One region of the Paenibacillus sp. FSL F4-0125 genome, then DNA from elsewhere that is predicted to be linked to it. Evidence: a T-box and tRNA genes for the amino acid it is inferred to sense, from the RefSeq annotation. Region 1 holds a T-box; the other holds one or more tRNA genes.
The links. A T-box is a leader RNA that pairs with one kind of tRNA and senses whether it is charged. The one in region 1 lies ahead of pheS (phenylalanine--tRNA ligase subunit alpha), so its partner is inferred to be a tRNA-Phe.

Region 1 (8,025 bases):
CTTCAGCCGCTTGGGTCGCCTCCTGAAGCTGGTCCACATGTACCTTGCGCTCGTTCTCCTGGATCTCCAGATGACGCTTGCGTTCTTCTTCAATCGCAGCAATCAGTCGCTCTGCTTCTTCCTTAGCTGCCGCTTCAAGGCGTTCATATTCTTCTTGTCGCTCCCGCTGAACCTCCAGCAGGCGAGATACTTCCAATCGCAGTTCACTGCGTTCACCTGTCATCATGTTGAGTTCATTTTTAAAATCCTGAACCTGAATAGCCTGCTCCGCCATATGTACTGCTGCAAGCACCGCAATACGCGGCGTATCCAGTCTGGTGTGTGATTTAGAAATCGTGCGCATATGTTCGTCAACATAACGGGCCACTTGTTTCATATATTCAGTGCTGCTTCCGACGAGTTTATAGGAAGTTCCGTATATCTCCACGGCGACACGAGTCCGGTCCATAGCCACAGTTGTGCCCTCCTTTGTATGTGTGCGGATTCTAAGCTAGTCTTACTGTTTCTATTGTAGCTTTTTTCTTAAGCATTTGGCAAAATCCCTTGTAATTCAATAGATTCTCGCTGACATCCTCCGCATTTCACTCTACCCAGAAAAAGCCGCAGCGAATCTCAGTTTCTAAATGGATTCGCTGCGGCTTTACACAATTCCTGCTATTTTCTTAATTCTGCACCAAAAGTTTGTTGAAGGGACGATAATAGCTTATCGTGTACTTCTCCAACCTCTTCATCTGTCAATGTATGTTCACCGTGACGATACAGAAGTGAGATCGCAATGCTCTTCTTCCCACTCTCTAACTTGCCGCCAGTGTACACGTCGAATACCTGAACGGATTGTAGCAAAGTCCCTCCGTTTGCACGGATGGAAGCTAGCAGATCGCCCGCTGGTACAGTTGAATCAACAACCACAGCAATATCCCGTTCCATTCCCGGGAAACGCGGAAGCTCATTATATTGCAGACGGCTGTGCGTGTTATCATACAGCGGCTGCAATAAAATCTCAGCGACATAGGTATCCACTAGATCAAGCTCTCTCTGCAGTTCTGGATGGAGCTGACCCATCGTTCCGATCTTCACACGACCCTCGTCTCCGAGCAGGTACACAGACGCGGAACGTCCAGGATGATATCCTTCTGGACCGTCTCCCTCGTAGATGATTCTGTCTGTAAGACCCAAATAAGCAAATACCGATTCAAGCGCACCCTTCAAATCAAAGAAATCGACAGGCTGTGCTGAAACGTTCCATTGCTTCACGGTTAGGCTACCGCTAAGCAACAACCCCAGCACTGGCAACTCACGCGGCTGGCGAGTCAACTGTTCTTCATCCGTGAAGAAGACATTGCCGATTTCAAACAACGCTAGATCGCTTTGACGACGGTTGGTATTGTAGCTAGCAATATCCAAAAGTTGTGGCAGAAGGCTAGTACGCAGTACACTGCGTTCTTCACTCATTGGCATAGCCAATTTAACCGCTTGTGAGCCTTCTGATAACTCAGGGAACATTTTGCTTTGTGCCGGCTGGATGAAGGAGTAACCCATCACTTCCTGATAACCGCCATGCGACAACAGGCGACGCAGTTCACGGCGGAGTGATTGCTTATGCGTTAATGCACCTGGCGTTGTAACTCCTTCAATCAGGGTCGTTGGAATATTGTCATACCCGTACAGACGAGCAATTTCTTCGATAAGGTCAACATCATAGCTGATATCGCCACGTCTAGTCGGCACCTGAACTTCGATCAGCCCTTGTGCAGTATCACCACACTTGAAATGAAGACGTCCAAACAATGTCTTCACTTCTAGCAAGGACAGATCTGTTCCGAGATAACGGTTCAGCTTCTCCAAGGACAAAGTCAGTACCTTCTCTTCAGTTGCGACTGTTCCTGCTTGAACAATTCCTTCATGCACAGATCCGCCAGCATAACGTGCAATAAGTACTGCTGCACGGTTCAATGCAGGAATCACTGCATTTGGGTCCACTTCTTTCTCGAAACGAAGGGATGCTTCCGAGCGAAGACCCAGTTGACGCGAGGTTTTACGAACAGTTCCTCCATCAAACTTAGCGGATTCCAGAACGAGATTTACCGTTTCAGCAGTAACTTCCGTATCCTGACCTCCCATTACTCCAGCCAGAGCTACTGCTTTAGCTCCATCAGCGATAACGAGCATATGTGGCTCAAGCTTCCGTTCTTGGCCATCAAGTGTAGTCAGGACTTCACCTTCATGAGCAAGACGAACGCCGAGTTCTCCACCGTCTATTTTATCTGCATCAAAAGCATGCAGCGGCTGTCCGTATTCGAGCATCACATAGTTAGTGATGTCTACGATGTTGTTAATTGGACGAATCCCTGCCGCCATCAGACGATTCTGAATCCACAGCGGTGATGCTGCAGGTTTAACACCCGAGATATAACGAACAGCGTAGTGGCTGCAAAGTTCTTCATTCTCAATCTTAACGGAAATAGATTTATCAGCTGCTCCGCTGATCTCAATGATTTCGCCTGCTGGATTAGGCAATTTGATCTCGCGTCCAAGAATCGCGCTCACTTCATAAGCAGCACCAATCATGCTTAGGCAATCTGAACGGTTCGGAGTCAGATCGAATTCCAGAATCTCATCATCTAAACCCAGCAACTTTGAAATATCTTGACCGATCTCTGTTCCCTCTGGAAGCACAAGAATTCCTTCTTGTTGCTCTTTAGGAAGCAATTTATCATTCAGTCCTAATTCTTTAGCTGAGCAGATCATCCCTTGCGATAATACTCCGCGCAGCTTTGCTTTTTTGATATCGAGTCCTGGCAGCTTAGCACCAACAAGAGCTACAGGAACGGTTTGTCCCGCAGCCACATTTTTTGCGCCGCAGACGATTTGCAGATCTTCACCTTGACCTGCATCCACGATACATATGTTCAGCTTATCAGCATCAGGATGCTTTTCCTTCGATTTCACATAGCCGGTTACGATGCCCGAAATCCCTTTATTTCGGCGCTCTACTCCGTCAATTTCAATGCCGGCAGCGGTAATCTTCTCCGCTAGCTTTTCAGCGGTTACTCCTTCAATCGATGTATAATCAGCCAACCATCCGGTTGATACTTTCATGTCCGCTCACTTCCTTTATGTTTCAGATGTATTTATCTACTTGCCGTTCGATCTGCTTCCAGTCGGAGGCTTGATTAAGAGCTCTCAATTTCAACTACAAAACACTATTAAGAGCGGTCCCTGCAAGGAATCTTTGGACTTCCGGCCGCTGTTGTCCCCAGATTTCTTGATCTAAACCGCTCTTCGCGGTGGAAATCCGGGGACAAAGGCGGTCGCTATCGCTCCTACAGTTCCAAAATTCCTTTCCGATCCTAGCTTAATAGGGTTTTTACAACATGAAATCAAATGCTCCAAAATCCATCCTCCGAATCCGTCAGCCAGCTCGCCCACCAAAAATCTAAACGCCCTTGAACTGCTTTACAAAACTCATATCGTTGTTATAGAAATGACGGATGTCATCGATGCCGTATTTAAGCATAGCAATCCGCTCAACACCCATACCGAATGCGAAGCCGCTATACTTAGCAGGATCATAGCCACCCATTTTCAGAACATTTGGATGCACCATACCCGCGCCAAGAATTTCTAACCATCCGCTTTGCTTGCACAGTCTGCAACCATCACCGCCACATTTGAAGCAGCTTACGTCCACTTCAACGCTAGGCTCGGTGAACGGGAAGAAGCTCGGACGAAGACGAATGCCTGTATTCGGGCCGAACATCTCCTGCACGAATTGCTGAAGCGTACCTTTCAGGTCACTCATCCGAATGTTGCTTCCGATAACCAAACCTTCGATTTGATGGAACTGGAAGGAGTGCGTTGCATCGTCATCATCACGGCGGAATACTTTACCCGGGCAGATGATTTTAACTGGAACTTCACCGTTCATAGCCTGCATAGTACGAATCTGTACCGGAGATGTTTGAGTGCGCATGAGCAGATCATCCGTCAAATAGAAGGAATCCTGCATATCACGAGCCGGGTGGTTCTTAGGCAGATTTAGGGCTTCAAAGTTATAATAATCGGTCTCCACTTCAGGACCTTCAGCCACACGGTAACCCATACCAATGAAAATATCCTCAATTTCCTGAACCACTCTGCTAAGCGGGTGAATGCCCCCTTGCTGCATGCGTCGGCCCGGCAGGGTTACGTCGACTTTTTCAGCCTGCAGACGCTGTTGTGTCTCCTGTTGTTGAAATGCCTCTTGCTTCGCTCCAATAATCTCCTCAATCGCACTACGCACCTGATTCGCTACTTGCCCGATAACCGGACGCTCCTCAGCACTAAGTCCTCCCATACCACGTAGAACTTCTGTAAGCTCACCTTTTTTACCGAGATACTTCACTCTTAGGTCATTCAGAACCTGTGGATCCATAACCTCCTGCAACTTAGCCAGTGCCTCTACCTTCAATGCTTCCAACTTCTCTTTCATGGCCGTGTACAGCCCCCTTCAATCATTGTCTAGTTCAACAAAAAAAGGCCTTTCCTCCCGGTAAGGGACGAAAAGACCGTGGTACCACCCTTGTTAGATAAGCTGATCTGTTCCCCTTAAGAGCTTCATTCCCTCTTTTGGCTGGACAGATACCTATCTCACTTTATACAGAAATAACGGTCTGTGACCGGTTTCCCCTACGCTTCCTTGCAAGGCAATCTTAAGGAATTCAAGGAACTGCTCCGGAGTGAACTTCGACAGCTCTGTTTCCTAGAAACGCTCTCAATCACCGGCGTCTCCTCCCTGTAAGTCAGGCACTGTGTACTCTTCTCCATCAATACATTTCACAATTCAATCTAATTGTCAGGTATCTCTTTAATGTAAGAGATATGTCTATTTATTATATGCAAAATCTGTCGTTTTGACAAGTTCAAGCATAATTAGGTCAATTTTGATCTGGCTTTAAGCTAGCTTCTGACTCCAGCTGCACCCCCGGAAGGAACACCTCAAAGCGAAAGCTTTTTATCATCTGGTTAATATGTCCGGTTATCTACTTCCATTGCGGCCAGTTCCTGAGGGTAAATATCTTCTGCTGGAACCATACGTTTGGGGAGGGTCCGGCCCGACATAATCTCTTGGGTAGCTTGCATTAGTAAAGGACCCAAGAGCGGATTGCATTCAACGACAGCATTAATGTTCCCGGCAATCATCTGTTCAAAGGCCCGGCGTGTCCCGTCAATTGAAATTATTATAATATCAGTACCCGGCTTCAGTCCGGCCTCCTCAATGGCTTCAACTGCACCAACGGCCATGTCATCATTATGGGAGAACAGCACCTGCGGCCACTCATCTTGAGGCAGGCTCAGGTATTCCTGCATGATCTTACTCCCTCCTGCCTTAGTAAAATCCGCAGGGCGGGTAAGTGTAATTTCAAAGGTATTCCGCCCCTTTATCGTCTCCCGAAACCCGCGTCCGCGGTCAATTGAAGGGGTGGATCCGATAGTACCCTGAAGTTCGGCAATTTTGATTTGTCCGGTATGATGCCGCATTTTGTCCAGCATATATTTAGCGGCCTTCACCCCTTCTTCAAAGAAGTCAGAGCCTATGCAGGTCACATAAAGTGAGTGGTCTTGCACATTAATAGAACGGTCAAGAATGATGACGGGTATGCCTGCCTGCTTTACTTCTTCTAAAATATCATCCCATCCGGTCTGCACAACAGGGGCAATTGCAATGATATCTACATTGCTCTTCATAAATGAACGGATGGCTTCCACCTGCTTTTGCTGAGATTGCTCAGCATTCTTCATAATTAGTGAAATGCCCGCTTCCCGAGCTGCCTCCTTAATGGAATTCGTATTTGCAGCTCTCCATGTACTCTCCGAGCCCAACTGGGAGAATCCGAGTAATATAGTTTTGGCTGCAGGCAGATCTGCCTGCGGAGGATTATTGATCTTCAAGGGGATTTCCGTAGGCCTGAGCGAAGGTTCCGCACTCCTGACCCCTGCTCCAAAGCAGCCAGTCAGGAACACAAACACTAAGCAGACTATCCATTTCCCTGCTTTCACTGAACTCTCCCCCATTTTGGTAACGGTTGCATTTATAAACGAAAACTATCGGGAACCCAAGAAAACGGAGCCCGATGGTAATTGTAGCAACAATTCTATAGTAAGAGCAACTGCTACTGCCTTAGGATAGAACGTCTTGCACTAAGAATTCTCTGAAACAGGATAAAGGTGAAGAGCAGCAGACCGATAACAATTTTGGTCCACCAGGAACTGAGTGTACCATCGAAACTGATTAAGGTTTGGATTACGCCCTGAATTAGCACACCGAAAAAGGTACCAAGTACATAACCGACGCCTCCAGTTAGTAACGTTCCACCTATGACAACCGCAGCAATCGTGTCAAGCTCAAAACCAACTGCATGAAGCCCGTATCCCGATAGCATGTAGAATGTGAACACGACGCCAGCCAAAGCTGAACAGAATCCGCTAAACGCATATACCAGCACTTTGGTTCGCGCAACCGGAAGCCCCATCAGCAGCGCCGATTGTTCGTTTCCCCCAAGAGCGTACACATTGCGGCCAAATCGCGTATAATGCGCGATGAAGATAGCGGCGGCTGTGACAATCAACGCAACAATAGCACTGATTGAAATAAAGCTGCCACCCGGGAGCGTGATCTTGGTCTGCGCTACATTCGTATAGAAAGCGTTATCTATCGTTATCGTATCAATGCTGATTACATAGCACAATCCACGAGCTAAAAACATTCCCGCTAAAGTCACGATAAAAGGCTGAATTTTAAAATAGTGGATAATGGCGCCCATTCCGGATCCAAAAACGGCGCCCATAAGAAGTACTAGCGGAATAACGACTGCTGGAGACCATCCTTGCTGCTGAATCAGGCTCGCTGACACCATTGTTGTGAGAGCGATGATTGAGCCGACGGACAAATCAATACCTCCGGACAGAATGACAAAGGACATGCCGATGGCGGTAATCAGCAGAAAGGCATTATCCACGAAAAGGTTCATCAGTACCTGCAGAGAGAAAAAACCGGTATAGCGGAAAGAACCTGCAGCAAACATGGCCAGAAACAGTGCAATCGTTACAATAATAGGAATATACTTGCGTTTAAGAAACATGGCGTGCAATCTCCTTTTCTCCTGGATAATGCCGCTTTTTCCACCGCAAGGCAAGTGCTGCCCGGAAGGCAGACGACTGGATCAAGCAGACCGCTAGCACTACGAACGCTTTGACTACCAGCGTGATTTCCGGCGGAACACCGATCATGTAGATTGTGGTGGTCAGCGTTTGGATGATCAGGGCTCCGACAACAGTTCCAAGTAAATAGAAGCGTCCGCCGTTTAGTGATGTTCCGCCGATAACGACTGCCAGGATGGCATCTAGTTCATACCACAGCCCTGCGTTATTTCCATCTGCGCTGGATACATTTGAACTCAACAGCAATCCGGCTATACCGGCACACAATCCGCAGAATATATATACGGACATCATCACCCATTTGGCACGAATACCCGACATCAGACTTGCCATCGGGTTACAGCCAACCGATTCAATAAACAGCCCCAGTGCTGTCTTTCTTGTGAGCAGTACGGCTGTAACAAGAACGGCCGCTACTACAAAGATGGAGAACGGCAAAGTCGCCAATGAACCGGAGCCGATATAAGTGTATTTATCGCTCGTCACTGTGATAATCTGTCCGCCAGTAATGAGTTGGGCTATTCCGCGCCCGGCCACCATAAGAATCAAGGTGGCAATAATCGGCTGAATGCCAGCGACTGACACCAGCAGCCCATTCCATACCCCCAGAAGGAGAGATAGCACCACTGCCATTAGTACCGATATCAGAATCAAGGACAGCATATTCTGATCCGAGCCTTTGCTAATGGAAAGACAGGCAATAGCTCCCGATATAGCCACGATTGATCCGACGGACAAATCAATCCCGCTCGTAGCCACAACCAGAGTCATTCCGATCGCCACGAGTACCAAAGGGGCGCCAAAGTTGAGAATATCGATCAGACT
Region 2 (8,025 bases), 1.7 Mb from region 1:
ATCTTTGAAAACTGAACAACGAGTGAGTGGGAAATCACGAAAGTGAAATCCAAAATTAGAGAATTAATTTTCTCGTCAGATGTTTCAAAATGAGCATATCGCTCTTTTCAATACTAATTGGAGAGTTTGATCCTGGCTCAGGACGAACGCTGGCGGCGTGCCTAATACATGCAAGTCGAGCGGAGTTATTTTGAAAGCTTGCTTTCAAAATAACTTAGCGGCGGACGGGTGAGTAACACGTAGGCAACCTGCCCCTTAGGCTGGGATAACTACCGGAAACGGTAGCTAATACCGGATAATTTCTTTTTTCTCCTGAAGAAAGAATGAAAGACGGAGCAATCTGTCACTGAGGGATGGGCCTGCGGCGCATTAGCTAGTTGGTGGGGTAACGGCCCACCAAGGCGACGATGCGTAGCCGACCTGAGAGGGTGAACGGCCACACTGGGACTGAGACACGGCCCAGACTCCTACGGGAGGCAGCAGTAGGGAATCTTCCGCAATGGACGAAAGTCTGACGGAGCAACGCCGCGTGAGTGATGAAGGTTTTCGGATCGTAAAGCTCTGTTGCCAGGGAAGAACGTCCGGTAGAGTAACTGCTACCGGAGTGACGGTACCTGAGAAGAAAGCCCCGGCTAACTACGTGCCAGCAGCCGCGGTAATACGTAGGGGGCAAGCGTTGTCCGGAATTATTGGGCGTAAAGCGCGCGCAGGCGGTCATTTAAGTCTGGTGTTTAAACCTTGGGCTCAACCTAAGGTCGCACTGGAAACTGGGTGACTTGAGTACAGAAGAGGAAAGTGGAATTCCACGTGTAGCGGTGAAATGCGTAGATATGTGGAGGAACACCAGTGGCGAAGGCGACTTTCTGGGCTGTAACTGACGCTGAGGCGCGAAAGCGTGGGGAGCAAACAGGATTAGATACCCTGGTAGTCCACGCCGTAAACGATGAGTGCTAGGTGTTAGGGGTTTCGATACCCTTGGTGCCGAAGTTAACACAGTAAGCACTCCGCCTGGGGAGTACGGTCGCAAGACTGAAACTCAAAGGAATTGACGGGGACCCGCACAAGCAGTGGAGTATGTGGTTTAATTCGAAGCAACGCGAAGAACCTTACCAGGTCTTGACATCCCTCTGAATCTGCTAGAGATAGCAGCGGCCTTCGGGACAGAGGAGACAGGTGGTGCATGGTTGTCGTCAGCTCGTGTCGTGAGATGTTGGGTTAAGTCCCGCAACGAGCGCAACCCTTAACTTTAGTTGCCAGCAAGTAATGTTGGGCACTCTAGAGTGACTGCCGGTGACAAACCGGAGGAAGGTGGGGATGACGTCAAATCATCATGCCCCTTATGACCTGGGCTACACACGTACTACAATGGCCGGTACAACGGGAAGCGAAGCCGCGAGGTGGAGCCAATCCCATCAAAGCCGGTCTCAGTTCGGATTGCAGGCTGCAACTCGCCTGCATGAAGTCGGAATTGCTAGTAATCGCGGATCAGCATGCCGCGGTGAATACGTTCCCGGGTCTTGTACACACCGCCCGTCACACCACGAGAGTTTACAACACCCGAAGTCGGTGGGGTAACCCGCAAGGGAGCCAGCCGCCGAAGGTGGGGTAGATGATTGGGGTGAAGTCGTAACAAGGTAGCCGTATCGGAAGGTGCGGCTGGATCACCTCCTTTCTATGGAGAATCGTCTTCGGAAGTGGAGACATTCAAATCGGAAGTTTAACTTCCACAATAGAACCTTCGGGTTCAAACACTCACTCGTGTTCAGTTTTGAAAGAGCAAGTCTCTTTCATATGCGTTTGGTGGCGATAGCGGAGGGGTTCCACACGTACCCATCCCGAACACGACCGTTAAGCCCTCCAGCGCCGATGGTACTTGGACCGAAGGGTCCTGGGAGAGTAGGACGCCGCCAAGCGAACAACCACTTTGGTTGATTCACAATATTATATGTTATATGGGCTTTTAGCTCAGTTGGTTAGAGCGCACCTCTGATAAGGGTGAGGTCGGTGGTTCGAGTCCACCAAGGCCCACCATATAACTTATATCCCTTTATGGGGCCATAGCTCAGCTGGGAGAGCGCCTGCCTTGCAAGCAGGAGGTCAGCGGTTCGATCCCGCTTGGCTCCACCATAATTTTTAAATTCAATACTTTCTTTAACTTTGATCCTTGAAAACTGGATACCGAAACGAATTTGCGTTTTAGAACATCTTTTAGCAACTTGTGCAAACAAGTAAATGTTATTAGTGAGATTTTTCGAAAGAAAAATCAAGGTTAAGCTAATAAGAGCACACGGAGGATGCCTAGGCGCCAGGAGCCGACGAAGGACGTGGCGAACAACGAAACTGCCTCGGGGAGCTGTAAGCAAGCTTTGATCCGGGGGTGTCCGAATGGGGAAACCCAGCTGTGGTAATTCGCAGTTACTCATACCTGAATACATAGGGTATGTAGAGGCAGACCAGGGGAACTGAAACATCTAAGTACCCTGAGGAAGAGAAAACAATAGTGATTCCGTCAGTAGCGGCGAGCGAACGCGGAACAGCCTAAACCTAAGAGCTTGCTCTTAGGGGTTGTGGGACGTCTCACATGGAGTTACAAAGGAATATGGTAGGCGAAGAGGTCTGGAAAGGCCCGCGATAGAGGTAAAAGCCCTGTAGCCTAAACTGTGTTCTCTCCGAGACGGATCCCGAGTAGTGCGGGGCACGTGAAACCCCGTATGAATCCAGCAGGACCATCTGCTAAGGCTAAATACTACCTGGCGACCGATAGTGAAACAGTACCGTGAGGGAAAGGTGAAAAGCACCCCGGAAGGGGAGTGAAATAGAACCTGAAACCGTGTGCTTACAAAAAGTCAGAGCCCTATTTATGGGTGATGGCGTGCCTTTTGTAGAATGAACCGGCGAGTTACGTTTAACATGCAAGGTTAAGTCGAGAAGACGGAGCCGCAGCGAAAGCGAGTCTGAATAGGGCGAATGAGTATGTGGACGTAGACCCGAAACCGTGTGATCTACCCCTGTCCAGGGTGAAGGTGCGGTAACACGCACTGGAGGCCCGAACCCACGCACGTTGAAAAGTGCGGGGATGAGGTGGGGGTAGCGGAGAAATTCCAATCGAACTCGGAGATAGCTGGTTCTCCCCGAAATAGCTTTAGGGCTAGCCTCGGTATAAGAGTAGTGGAGGTAGAGCACTGATTGGGTGCGGGGTCCGCAAGGATTACCAAGCTCAGTCAAACTCCGAATGCCATATACTTATTGCCGGGAGTCAGACAGTGAGTGCTAAGATCCATTGTCAAAAGGGAAACAGCCCAGACCATCAGCTAAGGTCCCCAAGTGTGTGTTAAGTGGGAAAGGATGTGGAGTTGCACAGACAACCAGGATGTTGGCTTAGAAGCAGCCACCATTGAAAGAGTGCGTAATAGCTCACTGGTCGAGTGACTCTGCGCCGAAAATGTAACGGGGCTAAACACACCACCGAAGCTATGGCTAGATACGTATGTATCTGGGGTAGGGGAGCGTTGTATGTGGGTTGAAGGTGTACCGTAAGGAGCGCTGGACAGCATACAAGTGAGAATGCCGGTATGAGTAACGAAAAGATCAGTGAGAATCTGATCCGCCGAAAGCCCAAGGTTTCCTGAGGAAGGCTCGTCCGCTCAGGGTAAGTCGGGACCTAAGGCGAGGCCGAAAGGCGTAGTCGAAGGACAACAGTTTGAAATTACTGTACCACCGTAATCCGCTATGAGCGATGGGGTGACGCAGGAGGGTAGTGACTCGGACTGATGGATATGTCCGTCTAAGCAGTGAGGCTGATGTGTAGGCAAATCCGCACATCGTTAAGGCTGGGCTGTGATGGGGAGCGAAAATTGTAGTAGCGAAGGTCATGATCTCACACTGCCAAGAAAAGCCTCTAGCCAGGAGAAGGTGCCCGTACCGCAAACCGACACAGGTAGGCGAGAAGAGAATTCTAAGGCGCGCGGAAGAACTCTCGTTAAGGAACTCGGCAAAATGACCCCGTAACTTCGGGAGAAGGGGTGCCCCGGTAGTGTGAATAGCACGAGGGGGCCGCAGTGAAAAGGCCCAAGCGACTGTTTAGCAAAAACACAGGTCTGTGCGAAGCCGCAAGGCGAAGTATACGGGCTGACGCCTGCCCGGTGCTGGAAGGTTAAGGGGAGTGGTTAGGGGTAACCCGAAGCTATGAACCGAAGCCCCAGTAAACGGCGGCCGTAACTATAACGGTCCTAAGGTAGCGAAATTCCTTGTCAGGTAAATTCTGACCCGCACGAATGGCGTAACGACTTGGGCGCTGTCTCAACGAGAGATCCGGTGAAATTTTAATACCTGTGAAGATGCAGGTTACCCGCGACAAGACGGAAAGACCCCATGGAGCTTTACTGCAGCTTGATATTGAATTTGGGTACGATCTGTACAGGATAGGTGGGAGCCGTAGAAATCGGAGCGCAAGCTTCGGTGGAGGCGCCGTTGGGATACCACCCTGATCGTATCTAGGTTCTAACCTAGTGCCCTAATCGGGTACGGGGACCGTGTCAGGCGGGCAGTTTGACTGGGGCGGTCGCCTCCTAAAGAGTAACGGAGGCGTTCCAAGGTTCCCTCAGAATGGTTGGAAATCATTCGAAGAGTGCAAAGGCATAAGGGAGCTTGACTGCGAGACCTACAAGTCGAGCAGGGACGAAAGTCGGACTTAGTGATCCGGTGGTACCGCATGGAAGGGCCATCGCTCAACGGATAAAAGCTACCCTGGGGATAACAGGCTTATCTCCCCCAAGAGTCCACATCGACGGGGAGGTTTGGCACCTCGATGTCGGCTCATCGCATCCTGGGGCTGAAGTAGGTCCCAAGGGTTGGGCTGTTCGCCCATTAAAGCGGTACGCGAGCTGGGTTCAGAACGTCGTGAGACAGTTCGGTCCCTATCTGTCGTGGGCGCAGGAAATTTGAGAGGAGCTGTCCTTAGTACGAGAGGACCGGGATGGACGTACCGCTGGTGCACCAGTTGTTTCGCCAGAAGCATGGCTGGGTAGCTACGTACGGACGGGATAAGCGCTGAAAGCATCTAAGCGTGAAGCCCCCCTCAAGATGAGATTTCCCAATTAGTAAGACCCCTTGAAGACGACGAGGTAGATAGGTTGGAGGTGGAAGTGCAGTAATGCATGGAGCTGACCAATACTAATCGGTCGAGGGCTTATCCTATACTTAAAACGCAAATTCAATTCGGATTCAGTTTTCAGGGAGTCAAATTCCTGTTTGGATTGCTGTGGTACTGATATCGTTTGGAGAGATACCCAAGTGGCTATAAGGGGACCCTCTGCTAAGGGGTTAGACTGCGTAAGCGGTGCGTGGGTTCGAATCCCACTCTCTCCGCCATTTTCAATCCATAGCATTTCTAATTATTGTGGCGGTGTAGCTCAGCTGGCTAGAGCGTACGGTTCATACCCGTGAGGTCGGGGGTTCGATCCCCTTCGCCGCTACCATAATACCTGGAGGCTTAGCTCAGCTGGGAGAGCATCTGCCTTACAAGCAGAGGGTCGGGGGTTCGATCCCCTCAGCCTCCACCATTATTACTTTTTTAGGAATACTTTTTACACCGTGCCGGTGTAGCTCAACTGGTAGAGCAACTGACTTGTAATCAGTAGGTTGGGGGTTCAAGTCCTCTCGCCGGCACCATTATTACTAATGCGGAACCGTGGTGTAGTTGGCCTAACATGCCTGCCTGTCACGCAGGAGATCGCGAGTTCGAATCTCGTCGGTTCCGCCATTTTTTCCACAAGATTAGGGTGGGAAGTTTAATACTACCACTTTATTTTTATGTCAATTTAATATGGCTCGATAGCTCAGTCGGTAGAGCAGAGGACTGAAAATCCTCGTGTCGGCGGTTCGAATCCGTCTCGAGCCACTTTTCCCTGGGGGATTAGCGAAGTGGCCAAACGCATCAGACTGTAAATCTGCTCACGTACGTGTTCGGTGGTTCGAATCCATCATCCCCCACCATTTATGAGCCATTAGCTCAGTTGGTAGAGCACCTGACTTTTAATCAGGGTGTCGAAGGTTCGAGTCCTTCATGGCTCATCCCAAACAGAAAGTCATCACCATAAGGTGATGGCTTTTTTTGTGTTTTAAAGTTGTATTATAGTGGCGCGCTAATGTAGCGATTAACATAATATAAGAGAATATGCTAAAATAGGCGAAAAGAGCAAAAGTGGTGGAGCATGGTGACTATGGATAGTGAGACATTGCGGAAAAAATTAGAGCAGCTCACCGGAAAGAGAACCGGAATCAAGCAGTTAGGGAGGCAGCATTCAGCTTCTCTTTTTAGCATGGGATTAGAAGCGCAGGATCAGCTGGTAATCCATGAGGGCCATCTCTGGGCACCTTTGTATGAGAGTGACGGACGTATAACCGCTGTTTGGGTAGAAATGGAAGGGCTCAGCTCTCTGGAAGTACAATTGGTCAATTATGCAGTTCGGAATTTTGCTATTGCACTTAAAGCTACAGGGCTTAGAGAAGAAGGCGAAGTGGAGGCACGGCAGCTTGGCGCCTGGTTAAACACAGAGCTAGAGCAAGAGAAGAATGACACTGAGATTCCGGATGAGATGACCTTAAAGGGGCGTCTGTTCGGTGACATGATTCCATTCCTCCTTAGTAGTGAGATTGCACACAGCCCACAGATAACTTATCGTTCACTGATGAAATTGCTGCGCAGCTATTTTGAGAATGAAATCATGCTAATTCCTCTTCAAGAAAAGGAATGGTTAATTTTAGCCCGTAAAGAATTGCTTATGGGCGGGGATGATAAGGATGATGAAGAAGAGAGTGTAGATGATCTTCTAGCACAGACTAGTATGGGTTTACATGAGCTGATAGCAAGTGAATGGGTAGGTGTATTCCATTTGGCGGTGGCTCCGGCTATTGTCCCTGTTAAGGGATTAACAGGATCTGTGGCTTTGCTCAGGGAGACGATTGTTCTTGGTCGTATTTTTCAAGTAGGAGAGTATATTCATTTACCTTGGGAGCTGCATTTGGAACGTTTGGTTAACAGCATACCTGACGTACGCCGTAAACAGCTGCTTGGACAAATTGGTGATTATTCCTCTGTACTATCAGATAAAGAAATGCTGCTGACCTTAGAGACTTTCTTCGAGATGGACTGTAATGTAAGTGAAACCGCCAAGAAGCTATATATCCATCGTAATACGCTCCTATACCGTCTGGATAAGATAAAACAAGAGACTGGGGCAGATGTAAGAAGCTTTGGGGACGCTGCTATTGTGAAGCTTACTATGCTTTTGTATAAAGTGACGAAAAGGAAATAGGTTTTTTGTGAACCTTACAAATAGCCATCGTGTCCCGACTGGGGTAATATAAATGTACAAGGAAACAGAATTTTTATTTTAACTAATTAATAATTAACTCGAGGGGGAAATACAATGGCAGGCGTACGTTTAGAGCATATTTTCAAAAAATACCCGGGTTCAGATAAAGCGACAGTAATCGATATCAATCTTGATATTAAAGATAAGGAATTTCTAGTATTGGTTGGACCTTCCGGTTGCGGTAAATCCACAACTTTGCGTATGATCGCTGGTTTGGAAGAAATCTCTGAAGGTAAAATGTACATTGGCGATCGTGTAGTTAACGACGTTGCACCTAAAGACCGCGATATCGCGATGGTATTCCAATCCTACGCCCTGTATCCGCATATGAGCGTATACCAAAACATGGCTTTCGGTTTGAAACTTCGTAAAGTGAAGAAGGATGAAATCGACAAGAAAGTTCGCGAAGCTGCTAAAATTCTCGATATCGAGCATTTGCTAGATCGTAAACCAAAAGCGCTTTCCGGTGGTCAACGCCAACGTGTCGCTTTGGGACGCGCTATCGTACGTGATCCACAAGTCTTCTTGATGGATGAGCCTCTTTCCAACTTGGATGCTAAACTTCGTGGTCAAATGCGTGCTGAAATCACTAAACTGGTTAAACGCCTTGAAACCACTTGTATCTACGTAACGCATGACCAAACAGAAG

Region 2: it encodes a tRNA-Phe, which carries the amino acid that the T-box ahead of pheS (phenylalanine--tRNA ligase subunit alpha) is inferred to sense. The anticodon was not compared.

Annotation. Positions count from the first base shown of each region.
Region 1 is NZ_JBBOZJ010000001.1:1,899,200-1,907,224, reverse strand. It holds gene NST74_RS08325 (hypothetical protein) at 1-448, opposite strand, end outside; gene pheT (phenylalanine--tRNA ligase subunit beta) at 655-3,099, opposite strand; gene pheS (phenylalanine--tRNA ligase subunit alpha) at 3,437-4,471, opposite strand; T-box leader at 4,532-4,818, opposite strand; gene NST74_RS08310 (ABC transporter substrate-binding protein) at 5,005-6,039, opposite strand; gene yjfF (galactofuranose ABC transporter, permease protein YjfF) at 6,153-7,121, opposite strand; gene NST74_RS08300 (ABC transporter permease) at 7,111-8,025, opposite strand, start outside.
Region 2 is NZ_JBBOZJ010000001.1:149,291-157,315, forward strand. It holds rRNA gene NST74_RS00710 (16S ribosomal RNA) at 115-1,672, shown strand; rRNA gene rrf (5S ribosomal RNA) at 1,797-1,913, shown strand; tRNA gene NST74_RS00720 (tRNA-Ile) at 1,955-2,031, shown strand; tRNA gene NST74_RS00725 (tRNA-Ala) at 2,052-2,127, shown strand; rRNA gene NST74_RS00730 (23S ribosomal RNA) at 2,268-5,196, shown strand; tRNA gene NST74_RS00735 (tRNA-Ser) at 5,279-5,370, shown strand; tRNA gene NST74_RS00740 (tRNA-Met) at 5,401-5,477, shown strand; tRNA gene NST74_RS00745 (tRNA-Val) at 5,486-5,561, shown strand; tRNA gene NST74_RS00750 (tRNA-Thr) at 5,595-5,670, shown strand; tRNA gene NST74_RS00755 (tRNA-Asp) at 5,684-5,761, shown strand; tRNA gene NST74_RS00760 (tRNA-Phe) at 5,827-5,899, shown strand; tRNA gene NST74_RS00765 (tRNA-Tyr) at 5,909-5,994, shown strand; tRNA gene NST74_RS00770 (tRNA-Lys) at 6,000-6,072, shown strand; gene NST74_RS00775 (PucR family transcriptional regulator) at 6,213-7,316, shown strand; gene NST74_RS00780 (ABC transporter ATP-binding protein) at 7,431-8,025, shown strand, end outside.